One region of the Comamonas aquatilis genome, then DNA from elsewhere that is predicted to be linked to it. Evidence: predicted binding sites of a transcription regulator. Region 1 holds the regulator's gene; the other holds the start of a gene.
What was found. Region 1 encodes NrdR, which represses ribonucleotide reductase genes. Its sites were predicted from a motif close to CACNANATNTNGTG; they were not measured.
Positions count from the first base shown of each region.

Region 1 (8,837 bases):
GAGTAGCCGGGCATGTCTTGTCTCCATTTTGGTGTTTTGGCGAGAGAGGTTCAGACATCGTGAATCGATGCACCAGAATGGGGAATTTACGGGGTGCAGTCGCTTCAGTTGCCTGATGCTGCAGGCATTGTGGGCTATATTTGTGTACGCACTAAAGTGCCTTGCGAACTGTCCGGCCGCCGTGGTGACACGTGGGGGACAAGGTGCTCAATTCAGATTCGGAGAACGGCAATGAAAGTAAGTGACATCCTGCGCGTCAAAGGCAATACCTTGTACACGGTGTCGCCCGATGAGAGCCTGGCCGAGGCGGTGCAGGTGATGTCGGACAAGGACATCGGCTCCCTGGTCGTGATGGACCATGGCGATGTGGTGGGCATGCTGACCTTCCGCGAAGTGATTCAGGGCTTTGTCAAAGGCGGCGGCATCGGCAGCATGACGGTGCGCTCCGCCATGGATGATGCTCCCATGACCTGCACCATGGAAACCGATATGGACGAGGTGCGCCGCATGATGCTGGACCGCCACGCCCGCTATATGCCGGTGATGGACAAGCGCATGCTCATGGGCGTGATCAGCCTCTATGACGTGGCCAAGGCCGTGGTGGACAGTCAGAATTTCGAGAACCGCATGCTCAAGGCCTATATCCGCGACTGGCCCGAAGGCGAACGCCAGGGCGCCGAGTAAGCGCAGCTGTAGAACACACCTACCCAGCGTCTACTACGCCATCCAACCTCAAACCCGCAAGCCTGGCTGTGCGGGTTTTTTGTTTTTTCAATGAAATTGCCGTGAAGCGCTTAGCTGTCAAGCGCTGTTTGCTATGAAAAATATTGAAAACGCTTCAGATTTTGATGCTGCTGTCAGTGCGAATGCCGTCTCGGCCTTGCACGGACTGTGGGCGCAGTGCGGGCTTGATCCCCAGGCTTTGCAGCGCGCGCAACTGACGGGCCAGGCCCAGGGCTTTGCCGCCAGCTTTGCGGCGGCCGATCTGGTGCAGGCCAGTGTGGGCGCAGCGGCCTTGATGGCGACCGAGATCGGCGACTTGCGCGATGGCAGCCGGCCTGCGCAAACCGTGGCCATCAGCGCCCAGCACGCGGCGTTTGAAAGCAGCGGCTACTTTCTGCTTGATGGCCTGCAACCCGATCTCTGGTCGCCCATCTCCGGTCTCTATGCCTGCGGCGCGGCGGTGGGCGCGCCCGGCTGGGTGCGTATTCATGCCAATTTCGAGCATCACCGCGATGGCGCGCTGGCGCTGCTAGGCTTGGCGCCCGGGCCGGACACGCCCAGGGCCGCCGTGGAGCAGGCGCTGCAGCAGTGGAGTGCAGAGCGTTTTGAAGTGGCGGCGGCGCAACAAGGCCTGCCGATTGCCGCATCGCGCAGCCATGAAGCATGGCAGGCGCTGGGTCATGCGGCCGTCATTGCCGCCCAGCCGCTGGTGGCGATCGAACGCATGGGCGACGCACCGCCCATGGCTTGGCCTGTATTGGGGGCGGAGCAGCGGCCTTTGGCGGGTCTCAAGGTGCTGGATTTGACGCGCATTCTGGCAGGCCCCGTGGCCGGGCGCACGCTGGCAGCCTATGGTGCGCAGGTGATGCTGATCAACAGCCCGCATCTGCCCAATATCGATGCCATTGCCGACACCAGCCGCGGAAAGCGTTCGGCCCATGTGGATCTGGAGACGGCGCAGGGCCGTGAGGCGCTGAGGGCCTTGCTGGGCCAGGCCCATGTCTTTATGCAGGCCTATCGCCCCGGTGCGCTGGCGGCCAAGGGTTTCGGTGCGGAGCAGCTGGCGCAACTGCGCCCCGGCATTGTGGTGGGCGAGTTGTGCGCCTATGGCTGGCAAGGTCCGTGGGCCGGGCGGCGTGGTTTTGATTCGCTGGTGCAGACGGCCACCGGCATCAACGCCGATGAAGCGGCGGCCCGTGGTCTGGCCAAGCCGCAAGTCCTGCCCATGCAGGCGCTGGACTATGGGGCGGGCTTTCTGCTGGCTTTTGGCGTACAGGCGGCCTTGCTGCGCCAGGCCCGGGAGGGCGGCAGCTGGCGGGTGCGCGTCACTCTGGCAGGTGTGGCGCACTGGTTGCGCAGCCTGGGGCGTGTGGAGCAGCCGCAATGGAGCGAGGCAAGGCCCGATATCACGCCATATCTGGAAATGCTGGACAGCGGCTTTGGGCGGCTGCAGGCCGTGCGCCATTGCGCGCAGTTTTCGCGCACGCCTGCAGCCTGGGACAGGCCTTCGGTGCCACCGGGCACGGATGAGGCGCACTGGTAAGCGGCGCGGCAAGCGCGGGTGACAGGGGGACGGGTTTTTGCCTTGCAGCGAGGGCAGGACAAGCCAGCAATGCCGAAGCAAGAAGGCGGCTGCGGCACCTGGGCCGCCACATCAACGATAATCCGCAGTCTATGAGCGGCAATACCTTTGGCACAATTTTCACGGTTACGAATTTTGGTGAATCTCACGGTCCGGCCATTGGCTGTGTGATTGACGGCTGCCCTCCGGGCATGGAGCTGAGCGAGGCAGACATCCAGCATGATCTGGATCGCCGCCGCCCCGGTACCAGCAAGTTCGTGACCCAGCGCAATGAACCCGATGCCGTCGAGATTCTCTCGGGCGTGTACGAGGGCAAGACCACGGGCACGCCGATTGCGCTGCTGATCCGCAACACGGACCAGCGCAGCAAGGATTACTCCAATATTGCGCAGAGCTTCCGCCCCGGTCATGCCGACTATGCTTATTTTCAGAAGTACGGCATCCGCGATCCGCGCGGTGGCGGCCGCTCTTCGGCACGATTGACGGCGCCCACGGTGGCGGCGGGTGCCGTGGCCAAGAAGTGGCTCAAGGAAAAGTTCGGTACCGAGTTTCGCGCCTGCATGACGCAGATCGGCGAGCTGCCCATCGGTTTCGAGAGTTGGGAGCATGTGCCCCACAACCCTTTCTTCGCACCCGTGGCCGATGTGAGCCAGTACGAGGAATACATGGAGCAGCTGCGCAAGAGCGGCGACTCCTGCGGTGCGGCTCTGCACGTGAACGCCAGCAACATGCCCGTTGGCCTGGGCCAGCCCCTGTATGACCGACTGGATGCCGATATTGCCTACGCCATGATGGGTTTGAATGCCGTCAAGGCCGTGGAAATTGGCGCTGGCTTCGACAGCGTGGCCCAGCGCGGCACCACGCATGGCGATTCGCTGAGCCCCGAGGGTTTCCGCAGCAACAATGCCGGCGGCATTGTGGGCGGTATCAGCACCGGCCAGGATCTGGAAGTGCGCATTGGCATCAAGCCCACCAGCTCCATCATCACGCCGCGTGAGTCGATTGACGTGCACGGCCAGAGTGCCGAAGTCATCACCAAGGGCCGCCATGACCCCTGCGTGGGCATTCGCGCCGCACCCATTGCCGAGGCGCTGCTGGCGCTGGTGGTGATGGATCACGCGCTGCGCCACCGCGCCCAGTGTGGGGATGTGGATTCGGGCCTGAAGCCGATTCCTGCTGCAGCGCCCTGAGCTTTGAATCGCCGCATGGCGCGGAGCAAGCCGGCCCCGCGCTATGCTTGAAAACTCGATAGTTCGTATCAACGCCAGCCCCGGCATCTATCGCCAGGGTTGGCGTTGTGCTTTGTGGGGCACGGCAGCGGGGCTGTAGCCCGTACTCATTGAATTTGCTATTGAATTAAAAGCTAATGGCGCTTGATTGCATTGCACTTCAGGTGCGTTTAAAACTGAATTTCTTGACTGGCAAGCGCATCCCGCTTCTGTTTTTGCTGCGATTGGCAAAAACAACAAAGCCACCCGAGGGTGGCTTTGGCTGCGGCAGAGAACTTATTTCTTGGGCGGCTTGGGATTCTTGGGACTGCGCACCTCATCCATGATGCTGGTGAAATCGTCCACATCCTTGAAGCTGCGGTACACGCTGGCAAAGCGGATATAACCCACCTTGTCCATGCCCTTGAGTTCTTCCATCACCAGCTCGCCCAAGCGGCTGGAGACCACTTCACGCGTGCCCAGATTCAGCAGCTTGTCTTCGATGCGCTCAATGGCGGCATCGATGAGTTCGGTGCTCACCGGGCGTTTGCGCAAGGCAATCTGGAAAGAACCCTGCAATTTGCCGCGCTCGTATTCAATGCGCCGGCCGTCCTTTTTCACCACCGTGGGAAAGCTGACCTCGGGTCGCTCGTAGGTGGTAAAGCGTTTGTCGCAGCCGCCGCAGCGGCGGCGACGGCGAATGAAGGCCCCGTCTTCGGACTCGCGTGTCTCAACGACTTGCGTGTCCGGGTGATTGCAGAAGGGACACTTCATGGCAGAACGGCAGGGCCTTGATTACTTGCTGTAAACCGGCAGGCGGGCGGTCAGTGCAGCCACCTTCTCACGCACGGCAGCCAGAGTGGCTTCGTCGTTGGGGTTGTCCAGCACGTCGGCCACCAGGTTGGCGGTGATACGGGTTTCTTCTTCGCCGAAACCACGGGTGGTCATGGCGGGAGTACCGATGCGGATGCCGCTGGTCACGAATGGCTTTTCGGGATCGTTGGGGATTGCGTTCTTGTTCACGGTGATGTGAGCCAGACCCAGAGCCGCTTCAGCAGCCTTGCCGGTAATGCCCTTGGCGCGCAGGTCCACCAGCATGACGTGGCTTTCGGTGCGACCGGAGACGATGCGCAGACCGCGTTCGGTCAGCGTGTCGGCCATGACCTTGGCGTTCTTGACCACTTGTTCCTGGTAAGCCTTGAACTCAGGAGTCAGGGCTTCCTTGAACGCCACGGCCTTGCCGGCGATCACGTGCATCAGCGGGCCGCCTTGCAGGCCGGGGAAGATGGCGCTGTTCAGCGCCTTCTCGTGCTCGGCCTTCATCAGGATCACGCCGCCACGGGGGCCGCGCAGGCTCTTGTGGGTGGTGGTGGTGACCACGTCGGCGTGGGGCACGGGGTTGGGATACACACCAGCAGCGATCAGACCGGCGTAGTGAGCCATGTCCACCCACAGGATGGCGCCGACTTCCTTGGCGATCTTGGCGAAGCGCTCGAAATCGATGTGCAGAGCGTAGGCAGAGGCGCCGGCAACGATGATGCGGGGCTTGTGCTCGCGCGCCAGCTCTTCCATCTTGTCGTAGTCGATGGCTTCGTTGGCATCCAGACCGTAGGAAACGGCCTTGAACCACTTGCCGGACATGTTCAGCGCCATGCCGTGGGTCAGGTGACCGCCTTCGGCCAGGCTCATGCCCAGAATGGTGTCGCCGGGCTTGGCAAACGCCATCAGCACGGCCTGGTTGGCTTGCGAGCCGGAATTGGGTTGCACGTTGGCGGCTTCAGCGCCAAAGATTTGCTTGATGCGGTCGATGGCCAGTTGCTCGACCACGTCCACATGCTCGCAGCCACCGTAGTAACGCTTGCCTGGATAGCCTTCGGCGTACTTGTTGGTCAGCTGGGAGCCTTGGGCTTCCATCACGGCGGGCGAGCAGTAGTTCTCGCTGGCGATCAGCTCGATGTGCTCTTGCTGGCGATGGTTTTCAGCCTGGATGGCGGCAAACAGTTCGGGGTCGACTTTCTCGACGGTATCGGTGCGTTGAAACATGGCAGTCCTGTGAACTTGAAATTCCCTTGAGGCCAAGGGCTGCCCAGGCGAACGGCTGAAACGCTTGCGGGTTGCAATCGCTGCGACCTTGGGCGGTACGCTCCCCGGTGGTTCACAGACCTTGCAGTCTGCTGGTTTCCACGTCAGCGGCAGAGAAATTTCTGCGCCTATCGCCAGTTGCGTACACCCGCTAGTGTAGCTGAGCCGGGCCGGGCTTTCCCCAAGCTCCCGCTGCAAGTCCATGGGCTTTGTTGCGTTTTGTGCATTTGCACAAAAGCTGCCGGCACTGGAGTGGCACCAATGAAAAGAGCTGGCCATGGCCAGCTCCCGGGTGCAGAGGCAGACGCCTTACATTTGCCCTACGTTGGCCTGGGCCAGCTTGACGACGTTCTTGTCGAGCGCTGCCGAGGGCTGGCTCAGGCTGTCGATGGCCGAGGAGGTGAGGGTATCCTTGGCATGTGTCGAAGGATTGGCCTTGACCTTTTGCGCAGGCGCATCGGCCTTGGCTGTCAACAGAGAGTCGCCGCGCAGACCGACGGCCGCGCGCATGCGCTGGTGTTCGGCCAGTACCTTGGCTGCATAGCCGCCGTCGCTGGGCAGATTGGCGGCGCCCACGTAGTAACGCAGTCCGCCTTCGATGGAGCCGGCACGGGCGATGCAATCCTTGAGCACCTTGACGCCTACCTTGAGGTTGGTCACGGGATCAAAAGCAGCATGCTGGCCGCCAAAGCTCTCGTACTTGTCGGTGTGCACCGAAGTCATGACCTGCATCAGGCCCTGGGCACCGACCGAGCTTTGGGCAAAGGGGTTGAAGCTCGATTCAATGGCCATGATGGCCAGGATCAGCATGGGGTCCAGCTTGTTGGCCTTGCCCTGGGCATAGGCTTCGCTGACCAGAGCCGCCAGGGGCTCGGGTGCTACGCGGTACTTCTTGCTCAGCCAGTAGGCTACGGCAGCCTGCTCTTTGGGCAGGCTCTTGGGATTGGCGGCCGTGGCACGGTCGCTGGCTGCGACCATGGCGGTGGCCACATCTTCGACAGCAACTTCAGCTTCGGCCATCACGGGCTGGCGGGCATCCAACCATTGGCGCAGCTGGCTTTCACCAGCGAGCCGCAGATCGGGGCGGGAGATCAAAATCAAGGCCGAGATGGCCACGGCCAAGCCCAGGAGGGCGAAACCGTTGTGGGTGAGAGCAAGAAAACCATGGGCCACTTTGTGGCCCAACGTTCGCGCGGAGGCGACCAATTTTTCTGACGCTGGCATAGCTTGTCCTTTCTGGAGGGCTGCCCCGGGGCATCGCTATGCAACCTGGATGGTTGGCGAATTGCCGTTGGCAACGACCTCAATGAGGTTTTGCTGCGGGCCGACTAAAAGCGCCTGGGCCGGAGTGTCCGGAAGGCGTATGTCGGTCTGCTCAGTCGTGAGGCAGCGGAAACAAAAAACGCTCTTTTCGAGCGCTGGCGGATTCTAGGAGTCCTCTTAATAATCGGTCAACACTAACAAAAATAGTTTTAATATTTTAAAGTAATATTAAAGCTGTATAAAAGCACAGCTATTTACAAGAAGGTCTTCGGGAAATCACCACTACAAGCAGTGTGTGTGCTCACATCCTTATTTGCATCAAAAAAGAGAAATAAAATGAAAAAACGCTGGTAACCCTTTGCCTGCACGGATATAGTGAATCTGCCTGCAAACTGCAGGTGTTCGCCAAAGAAAGGGAAAGGCAAACCTAGCCAAGGCACTTTCAGAGAGCTCTGGTCACGTTGCTTGTAATCTTCGCTGAGGCACTCACGGGAGCAATCTCTTGCTTCCAGCAGCAAGGACTTTATCCTCCTTGTCTGCGAAAAAACGGCACAGTCTGGTACTTGCCGTAGGGCCCGGAAGTTGGTTTCGCCACTTCCGGGCTTTCTTGTTTTTGCAGCCTTCCATTCCACCAAATTCTCGCATCGGCATGGCGGCTGAAGTCATTGATTGCCGGCTGCGGAGTGGGTAAGAATGGTGTGAAAAATCTGGCCCGGCGCACCGACTTTCCATAGGACTTCCATGGGAAAAATGCAGCCCTCTATATATAGAGTGTTTTGCGTTTTCATGGAAGCATGAAAGCTGCGCTGCGGCAAGAGTACATTTGCGCCATCGCACGTGCTGACTGCCATGTTTGCTATCGTTGTTTGCGCTGCTGGGGTTGGAGGGCAGCCCCTTGTTCATGTCTTTCAAAAAATCACTCATGCCGCTGCTTTCAACGCATCGTTTGCTACGCCGCCTGATCTGGCTTGTTCTGGGAATTTTGCTGCTGTGGCTGCTCTTGTGGGCATTGCTGCCTATTGTGGTCAAGAGCCAACTGGAAAAACAGGCCTCGGCCAAGTTGGGCCGCCAGGTGCATGTGGGCAAGGTCGAGTTTGCGCCCTGGTCCATGGCCATCAGCTTGCATGATCTGGTGATTGATAAAGCTACAAAAAACGTAGCTAATAGCGTAGATTCAGAAAGCGCTGAAGCTCAAAAAACCTCCGAAAATTCTGCGGAGCCACAGCTGGAGATCAAGCGCATTTTTGTGAATGCTAGCATCCAGTCCCTGTTTCGGCTGGCGCCAGTGCTGGATGCGGTGGAGGTGGACTCGCCCGTGCTGCGTCTCACCCAGCACTCCGTGGGCAAGCTCGATATCGACGATGTGATCGCCAAGCTGTCCGAGCCCAAGGACGAGGCCTCCAAGCCCGTGGACTTTGCGCTCTACAACATTGCCCTGCGCGATGGTCGTATCGAGCTCAATGATGAAGCCGTGCAGCGCAAGCACGAGCTCAAGGCGCTGCAGTTGAGCATTCCCTTCATCAGCAATCTGGCATCCAAGCGTGAAATCAAGGTGCTGCCGCATCTGGCGTTTGAACTCAATGGCAGCCAGTTCGCCTCTACAGGCGAGAGCACGCCTTTTGCCGACAATCGCCAGACGGCGCTCAATCTCCAATGGGCGCATATAGACCTGAAGCCTTATCTGGGCTATGTGCCTGAGTCTGTGCCGGTCAAGCCTGTGTCCGGTGTGCTGGATACGGATTTGCAAATCGCGTTCGAGCAGCAGGAGCAAGCCGTGGTGCGCCTCAATGGCAAACTGACGCTCTCCGAGGTGGAGCTGCGGGACCGTCAGAGTGCGCCGCTCTTGAGCTTTGAGTCGCTTCAGGTGCAGCTGAAGAATACGCAGCCGCTGCAAAACCAGATCACGCTGGAGTCGGTGCGCTGGGTCAAACCCGAAATTCACGCCAGTCGCGATGCACAAGGCGTGATCAACTGGCTGG
Region 1 covers NZ_CBCSIW010000004.1:96,212-105,048, forward strand. The annotation lists gene ACNAZA_RS07355 (O-acetylhomoserine aminocarboxypropyltransferase) at 1-14, opposite strand, end outside; gene ACNAZA_RS07360 (CBS domain-containing protein) at 232-684, shown strand; gene ACNAZA_RS07365 (CoA transferase) at 818-2,266, shown strand; gene aroC (chorismate synthase) at 2,398-3,495, shown strand; gene nrdR (transcriptional regulator NrdR) at 3,811-4,287, opposite strand; gene glyA (serine hydroxymethyltransferase) at 4,309-5,556, opposite strand; ZMP/ZTP riboswitch at 5,591-5,747, opposite strand; gene ACNAZA_RS07385 (lytic transglycosylase domain-containing protein) at 5,905-6,819, opposite strand; gene ACNAZA_RS07390 (hypothetical protein) at 7,113-7,376, opposite strand; gene ACNAZA_RS07395 (DUF748 domain-containing protein) at 7,781-8,837, shown strand, end outside.

Region 2 (8,837 bases), on a different contig from region 1:
CGGTTTGGCGCTGGCCTGGGGTCTGCTGGCGCAGGAACCGCACTTCGGCTTTGCCCCGGCACTGTCCATCACCGCCTGGCTGGTGCTCACGGTCTATGTGGTGGAGCAGCAGCTGTACCCGCAGCTACGCTCGCGCTGGCCGCTTTCCTTGCTGGGCAGCATCGCGGTGCTGCTCACGGTTTTATTCCCCGGTAAGCCCTTGCATGTGGATGCATCGCCCTGGCTGCCCTTGCACCTGGCTTTGGGCATTGCTTCCTATGGCCTGTTTGCCGCCGCCGTGGTGCATGCGGCCCTGATGAACCGGGCGGAGCGCAATATGCGCCAAGGTGGCGACCATGACAGCGGCCTGCCGTTGCTGACCCTGGAGCGCCTGACTTTCCGCTTCGTCAGCGCGGGCTTTGCGGTTCTTACGGCCACGCTAGCGGCAGGCTGGCTGTTTGGCGAACAGCTGTACGGCAAGGCCTGGGTGTGGAATCACAAATCCGTGTTTTCGCTGCTGTCCTGGATCACGTTTGCCGTGCTGCTGTTCGGGCGCAAGCGCTTTGGCTGGCGCGGCCAAAGTGCGGTGCGCGTGCTGTATGCCGGCGCGCTCTTGCTGCTGCTGGCCTATGTGGGCTCACGCTTTGTGATTGAAGTACTGCTGGGGCGTGGCGCATGAAATTCCTGCTGGTTCTCCTGGTCATCGTCGTGGCGGTCGGCATCTGGCGCAGCAAGCGTCGCAAGGCGCAGATGGAGCGCCCCCAGCCCGCCGCCGGGCGCAAGCTGGCTGCGCCGCAGGACATGGTGGAGTGCGCCCACTGCGGAGTGCACCTGCCGCGCGCCGAGGCGCTGACCGAAAAAAGCCGTTTTTACTGCAGCGCCGAACACCAGGCGCAGGCGGCCCGTCGCTGATGGAGCAACCTTCATCCCAGTCGCCATGGGCCCAAACCATGATTCCGCTGGATGTCTCGATTACGCGGCAGGCCGATGCCAGCCTCAATGCGCCCTTTATCCGCATCTGGCAAGCCTTTCTGAGCGGCCGCGTGCTGCTGGCCACAGCCCTGGTCCTGCTTCAGGCCCTGAGCACTCAGCTGCAAGCCACGGCCAGTCCCCTGGTCTGGCTGGTGTGCCTGGGCTATCTCGCGCTGACCGTGGTGATGCGCTGGGCCGCAGCGCGCAACCTGCCCGCGCCTACGGCCGGCCTGCAGTGGCTACCCGTCATAGGCGTGGATATTGCGGCGGTTTTCTTGCTGCAGATTCTGCAATCGAGCAACCTCAACTACATGGCGCTGCTCGCCATCCCGATTCTGATTGCATCGGCCCTGGGCAGCATGCTGCTGGCCATGGGCACGGCCGCCAGCGTCACGCTGCTCTTGCTGGCCATGGTTTCATGGCTGCATGCCAGTCAGGGCAGCGATGCCACCCAGGCCTACTACCAGACGGCCTTCACCTGCGCCGGCTATTTCGGCATGGCCTATCTCACGCAGGATCTCTCGCGCCGCGTGCGCCGCGAACGGGCAGCCGCCCTGCACAGTCGTCTGCGCACGCAGACACAGGAGCAGGTCAACGCCCTGGTCATCAGCAACCTGTCTGACGGCGTGCTGGTCGTCGATCAAAGCCTGCGCGTACAGCAAGCCAATCCGGCAGCGTTGCGGTTGCTGAGCCTGCTGCCCTCCCATCCGCCCAGCTTTTCGCTGCAGACCCAAACCGCCTGGGAACCGCTGATGGATGCCGTGCAACTGAGTTTTGCCCAGAACAGTCCTCTCACGGCCACGGTGCATCTGCAGGCCACGCCCCAGCAGGGGCGCACCGGCCTGCACCTGCGCACACGCATTACCGAAGTGATGGCCAGCGATGCCGAATCCGCAGACTCGCTGTGCGTGGTGTTTCTCCATGATTTGCGAGAGATGGAAGCCCAGCTGCGCACCGAAAAGCTGGCCTCCATGGGCCGCATGTCGGCCGCGGTCGCCCACGAGATTCGCAACCCTCTGGCCGCCATCGTCCAAGCCAATGCCTTGCTGGCGGAAGACCTGGCCGGCCAGCCAGGGGCGCAGCAGCTGTGCAACATCGTCAATCAGAATGCCGAGCGGCTCAACCGCATTGCAGAGGAAATCCTGAATATTGCCCGCGTGCAGCAGGAAGATGCTCTGGCCCAGACCCCGCCGCTGGCGCTGGATCGCCATGCGGCGCAGACTTGCCGCGAATGGCAAAGCCAGGCCTCGCAGCAACCTCTGCTGCAGCTCCATCTGGCTGCCCCCGCGCAGGTCGTGAACTTTGACGAGGAGCATCTGCGCCGTGTGCTGGTCAATTTGCTGGACAATGCCCAACGCCACCGCAGCCATGCGCAGCAGGCACACAGCCTGCAAATTGTCAGCGGGCATGGCGTCAGCGCCTTCATCCCTGCCACGGCAGAGCAAAGCTGGCTGCAGGTCTGGAGCGATGGCGCACCGCTTGAGAGCAGCGTGCTGCGGCATTTGTTCGAACCGTTCTTCTCTTCCCAGAGCCGCTCCAGCGGCCTGGGCCTTTATATCTGCCGTGAGCTGTGCCAGCGCTACGGTGCCACCATCAGCTATCAGCGACTACCCCGGCCCACACCGCAAGGCATGCAGGAAGGCAATGCCTTCACCGTGGTATTCAGCAGCAGCGTAGGGCCTGCCAATGCGCAGTCCCTGTTCGATTTGATTGTGGTCTAAGCCCTGTGACCTCTATTTCCACCACCTCTGCCAGCGCATCGATTCTTGTGGTCGATGACGAACCTGATTTGCGCACTCTGTACGAGCTGACCTTGCTGAGGGAAGGTTACCGTGTGGAAACCGCCGCCTGCGTGCAGGAAGCACGCGAGCAGCTGCAGTCGCGCCGCTTCGATGTGCTGATCTCCGACATGCGCCTGCCTGACGGCAGCGGCATGGAGCTGCTGCTGGAGCTGCGTGAACAGCAGCGCCGCGAACGCTGCATCGTCATCACCGCCTACGGCTCGGCCGAAAACGCGGTGGAAGCGCTGCGCGCCGGTGCATTTGACTACCTGACCAAACCGGTGGATCTGCGCCAGTTTCGCCAGGTCGTGGCCTCGGCCGTGCAAGGCATTGGCGCCGTACCGCCGCCGGGTGCCGCCCCTGCCGCCACAAACACGACCAATACCGGCACTGTCGCTGGCGGCGATGCACTGCTGGCGCTGGTCGGCTCCTCGGCACTGATGCAGTCCGTCAAGCAACGCATTGCCAAGGTGGCCAAGGGCATGGCTCCCGTGCTGATTCACGGGGAATCGGGTACCGGCAAGGAACTGGCGGCCCAGGCCTTGCATGCCTGCAGCCAACGCAGCCAGGGCCCCTTGATTGCCGTGAACTGCGGCGCCATTCCTGAGAACCTGCTGGAGGCCGAATTCTTTGGCGCCCGCAAAGGCTCTTATACCGGCGCCACCCAGGACAGACCAGGCTACTTTCAGGCCGGCCAGGGCGGCACCCTGTTTCTCGATGAAATTGGCGATCTTCCGCTGGCCATGCAGGCCAAGTTGCTGCGCGCCATACAGGAGCGCAAGGTTCGCCCTCTGGGCAGCACCCAGGAGGAGGCGGTGGACGTGCGCATCGTCAGCGCCACCCACCGCGATCTGGCTGCCGATGTGCAAAGCGGGCGCTTTCGCCAGGATTTGTACTACCGGCTCAATGTGATCGAGATTGCGCTGCCGCCGCTGCGCGAGCGCCGCGAAGACCTGCCGGCCCTGTGCCGCACTTTGCTGACGCGGCTGGCCCGCGAATCCCAGATGCCCGAGCCCGAGCTGGATGCCACCAGCCTGGCCCAGATCGCCCAGCTTCCCTTACCAGGCAATGTACGCGAACTGGAGAACGTGCTGCACCGCGCCATTGCCCTGGGCGACGAAGGGCCGCTGCGCATTCCCGAGCAAGCCCTGGCCTCTGCAGCGGCCGAAATGGCAACCTCTCCCGAGAAAAGCGGTACACAGCCAGCCGCCAACGGCTTTACCCCGCCGCCGCCTCCGGGCGTGGCCACGGCCACAACGCCTCCTGCTTCGCTTGAACCCGCATCCGACGAGCTGCCTGACGATCTGCAGTCGTGGCTGGACAACCAGGAGCGCGCTATTTTGGAGCGCGCCTTGCAGGACCACGGCTTCAACCGCACGGCCACGGCCGCCAAACTGGGCATCAGCCTGAGACAAATCCGCTACCGCATCGAGCGCCTGGGCATCAGCTTGCCCGGCGATGGCGTACGCGGCGACTCCGAAAGCCCGGACCATGACCGCAGCAATCCATAAGTCCTCGTCCGGCCGCTGGAAAAAAGGCTGGCTAGACACCGCTCGCCACCTGCCTTCACCCAACTACGGCTTGCGCCCGCCGGGGGCCGACATTGATCTGGTGGTGCTGCACTCGATCAGCCTGCCTCCCGGCCAGTACGGCACAGGCGCCGTGCAGCAGCTCTTCACCAACCAGCTTGACTGGGACGCCCACCCTTACTACCAGGGCATTCGCGGCCTGGAAGTGTCCTCGCACTTCTTTATCACCCGGCTTGGCGAGATCTGGCAGTTCGTCAGCTGCGACGACCGTGCCTGGCACGCAGGCGTCTCCCAATGGCGCGGGCGCGAGCGCTGCAACGACGACTCCATCGGCATAGAGCTGGAGGGCCTGGAAGGCCTGACGTTTGAAGCTGCGCAGTACGGGGCCCTGAATAGTCTGTGCCAGGCCATAGGCGCACACTATCCCGTGCGCCATATCGCCGGCCACGAGCACATAGCCCCGGGCCGCAAACAGGATCCGGGCAGCGGCTTTGACTGGCAGCGATTGCAGCAAAGCCTGCATGTGGGCCAAGCGACCAGCGCCTGGGAATTCCCCTCCCAGGTCTAGGCCCGCAGCATCAACAGGCCAGAAACACGGCCTGAACACGCAGTCGCGAAGCCAACAGCACTCTTGAATCAGGAGCACGTAACACTTTTATTTCTTTGGATTCAAGGTAAAGAAAGTCCAAACCTGTTTCATAACTTGCGCTTGCCGCTATCTTTTATGCATTCCAGCATGCCTGCCATGCGGGCGAACAGCTACTCGCCCTTAGCATGCTCTTCGCTTTACGGTCGGATTCACCGGCATTCTCCGTACTGTCAATAGCGTCTTGGCCTAGCCTGTCGCCTGATGCAAACACATGAATTTTTTACAAATTTTCCAGCCAGGCCGCCAAGCGCCGCAAAGCACGGAAATACGGGGGGTTGCAGCCGTAATTGGGTGCTCACCAGCGGCGTCGGAGTGCCATGAATCACGGTGATTTCAAGCATTCAGCCACCCTGTTCAATTCAACAGCGATACACTACCGGTAGTGTTTGAAAGCGCCTCAGACCCCATATCTAGTGTTTACAAGTTGTGCACACCCTGTGCAAACCATGTGTAAACCGAAGCGCTGATCCGTCTCCTTGAGGGCCTGCCACCTGTGCAGGCCGCTGCCTGCCTTATCCACATTTCGATCCAGAGGAAACTTATGCAAGAAGTGCTGAATCCCCTGTCTTCTGCCGCGCAAACTGGCGCCGCAAACGCATCCTTTGCGACTGCTGACAACTACCAAATCATTCGCCGCAACGGCGACGTAGTGCCTTTTGCCCCTCAGAAGATCGCCATCGCCCTGACCAAGGCCTTCCTGGCCGTGCGCGGGGCCCAGGGCGCTGCATCCGCCAGCGTGCGCGATACCGTCAATGAATTGACCGAAGCCGTGGTGCGCGCCCTGCTGCGCTCGCGCCCCGAAGGCGGCACCTTCCATATTGAAGACATTCAAGATCAGGTCGAACTGGGCCTGATGCGCGGTGGTCACCACGATGTGGCCCGCGCCTATGTGCTGTACCGTGATCGCCGCAACCAGGAACGTGCCGAGCAAAAGAAGGCTGCCGAAGCCGCCGCCATTGCCGCCGCCGCTCCCGCGCCCTCGCTGCATGTGATGGACAACGGCCAGCGCGTGCCCCTGGACCAGCAGCGCATGCTGGCACTGATCGAGTCGGCCTGCCGCAACCTCAATGCCGACATCCAGGCTGCCCCCATCGTCGCCGAGACGCTGCGCAACCTCTATGACGGCGTGCCCCTGGCCGAGGTGTACAAGGCTTCCATCCTCGCAGCCCGCACGCTGATCGAGAAAGACCCCGACTACACCTATGTCACCGCCCGCCTGCTGCTGCACACCATCGTGCGCGAAGTCATGGGCCGCGACGTGCAACCCGAGGAAATGCCAGCGGCCTATGCCGAGTACTTCCCCGGCTTTGTGCAAAACGGCGTGGACAACGAGCTGCTCAACCCCGAACTGCTCCAGTACGACCTGCCCCGCCTGGGCGCTGCCCTGAAGGCCGAGCGAGACCAGCAGTTCGACTACCTGGGTCTACAGACGCTGTATGACCGCTACTTCCTGCACGTACGCAAGACACGCATCGAGCTGCCCCAGTCCTTCTTCATGCGCGTGGCCATGGGCCTGGCGCTCAATGAACAGGATCGTAACGCCCGTGCTATCGAGTTCTATGAACTGCTGAGCTCTTTCGACTTCATGTCGTCCACGCCCACGCTGTTCAACAGCGGCACGCTGCGCTCGCAGCTGTCGAGCTGCTATCTGACCACCGTGCCAGACGACCTGGGCGGCATTTACGACGCCATCAAGGAAAACGCTCTGCTGTCCAAGTTTGCCGGCGGCCTGGGCAATGACTGGACGCGCGTGCGTTCTCTGGGTGCCCGCATCAAGGGCACCAACGGCGAATCGCAAGGCGTGGTCCCCTTCCTGAAGGTCGTCAACGACACGGCCGTGGCCGTGAACCAGGGCGGCAAGCGCAAGGGCGCCGTCTGCACCTATCTGGAATCGTGGCACCTGGACATCGAAGAATTCCTGGAACTGCGCAAGAACACCGGCGATGACCGCCGCCGCACCCACGACATGAACACGGCCAACTGGATTCCAGACCTGTTCATGAAGCGCGTGTTGGAAAAAGGCCAGTGGACCCTGTTCTCGCCTTCCGACGTTCCCGATCTGCACGACCTGTTCGGCGCCGAATTCGAAAAGGCTTACACCGCCTACGAAGCCAAGGCCGCCAAGGGCGAGCTCAAGCTGCACAAAACGGTTCCTGCCACCGACATGTGGCGCAAGATGCTCTCGATGCTGTTCGAGACCGGCCACCCCTGGATCACCTTCAAGGACCCTTGCAACATCCGCTCGCCCCAGCAGCACGTGGGCGTGGTTCACTCGTCCAATCTGTGCACCGAGATCACACTGAACACCAGCGACACCGAAACCGCGGTCTGCAACCTGGGCTCCGTGAATCTGGTTCAGCACATCAAGGACGGCAAACTCGACCATGACAAGCTGCGCAAGACCGTGACCACGGCCATGCGCATGCTCGACAACGTGATCGACATCAACTACTACGCCGTACAAAAGGCCAAGGACTCCAATCTGCGCCACCGCCCCGTGGGCCTGGGCCTGATGGGCTTCCAGGACTCGCTGTACGAAATGCGCACGGCCTATGCCAGCGACGGCGCTGTCGAGTTTGCCGACCAGGCCATGGAAGCGATCTGCTACTACGCCTACTGGGCTTCGACCGAGCTGTCCAAGGAGCGTGGCACTTATTCCACCTTCAAGGGCTCGCTGTGGGATCAGGGCATCCTGCCTCTGGACACCCTGAACCTGCTGGAAAAAGCCCGCGGCGGCTATGTGGAAGTGGACCGCTCGGCTCAGCTGGACTGGGATGCTCTGCGCGCCAAGATCTCCAAGGACGGCATGCGCAACAGCAACTGCGTGGCGATTGCGCCTACGGCCACCATCTCCAACATCGTGGGTGTGGATGCGTCGATCGAGCCTTCGTTCGGCAACCTTTCCGTGAAGTCCAACCTGTCCGGCGAATTCACCGTCATCAACCAGTATCTGGTGCGTGACCTGAAGCGCCTGGGTCTGTGGGATGACGTCATGGTCATGGACCTCAAGCACTTTGATGGCTCGCTGCGTGCCATCGACCGCGTGCCCGAAGAGATCAAGAGCCTGTACGCCACCGCGTTTGAAGTGGAACCCCAATGGCTGGTGGAAGCCGCTGCACGTCGCCAGAAGTGGATTGACCAGGCCCAGAGCCTGAACATCTACATGGCCGGCGCATCGGGCAAGAAGCTCAACGACACCTATATGCTGGCATGGCAGCGTGGTCTCAAGACCACCTACTATCTGCGCACCACCAGCGCGACCCAGATTGAAAAATCGACGGTTCAAAGCCGCACGCTGAACGCAGTGTCCTCCGCCGCTCCGGCTGCCGCGGCCCCCGCTGCCAAGCCAGCAGTGAGTGCACTGGAAGCCGCCGCTGCCGCTGCACGTGCCCAGGCTCCCGCCACGGACATCAAGTTCTGCGCGATTGACGACCCAGGCTGCGAAGCCTGCCAGTAACTGGCAACACCCCCTGAGGCGCTTAGGCGCCTTCCCCCTCTCTCGCTACGCGGGAGGGGGACGACACCCTCGGTGCGCGGCGGCGCTTCCTCGGTGTCTCTCGCTTTAGAGTGCGCCAATATTTGAGAGGCGCCGCTCCATCAATAAATGATTGAAAAGCTGGATGTCGATTGCAATGCACCCAGCTTTTTCCAATAAGGAATACCCAAATGCTGAGCTTTGACGACGACACCTTCGCCCCTTCCGCTGCCAGCGCCGAAGCCGGCGCGGCCACCAGCACCCACAAGCGCGTGAATGCCGCAGACAAGCGCATCATCAACGCCAAGACCGATGTGAACCAGCTGGTTCCGTTCAAGTACAAGTGGGCCTGGGAAAAGTATCTGGCCACCTGCGCCAACCACTGGATGCCCCAGGAAGTGAACATGACGCGCGACATCGCGTTGTGGAAGGACCCCAATGGTTTGACCGAA
Region 2 covers NZ_CBCSIW010000005.1:1,347-10,183, reverse strand. The annotation lists gene ACNAZA_RS08590 (cytochrome C assembly family protein) at 1-658, shown strand, start outside; gene ACNAZA_RS08585 (PP0621 family protein) at 655-891, shown strand; gene ACNAZA_RS08580 (sensor histidine kinase) at 930-2,672, shown strand; gene ACNAZA_RS08575 (sigma-54-dependent transcriptional regulator) at 2,720-4,243, shown strand; gene ampD (1,6-anhydro-N-acetylmuramyl-L-alanine amidase AmpD) at 4,224-4,829, shown strand; gene ACNAZA_RS08565 (ribonucleoside-diphosphate reductase subunit alpha) at 5,452-8,367, shown strand; gene ACNAZA_RS08560 (ribonucleotide-diphosphate reductase subunit beta) at 8,577-8,837, shown strand, end outside.
Region 2: a site for NrdR is predicted at 5,313-5,326, ahead of ACNAZA_RS08565 (ribonucleoside-diphosphate reductase subunit alpha). Genes of this name have one in related genera too.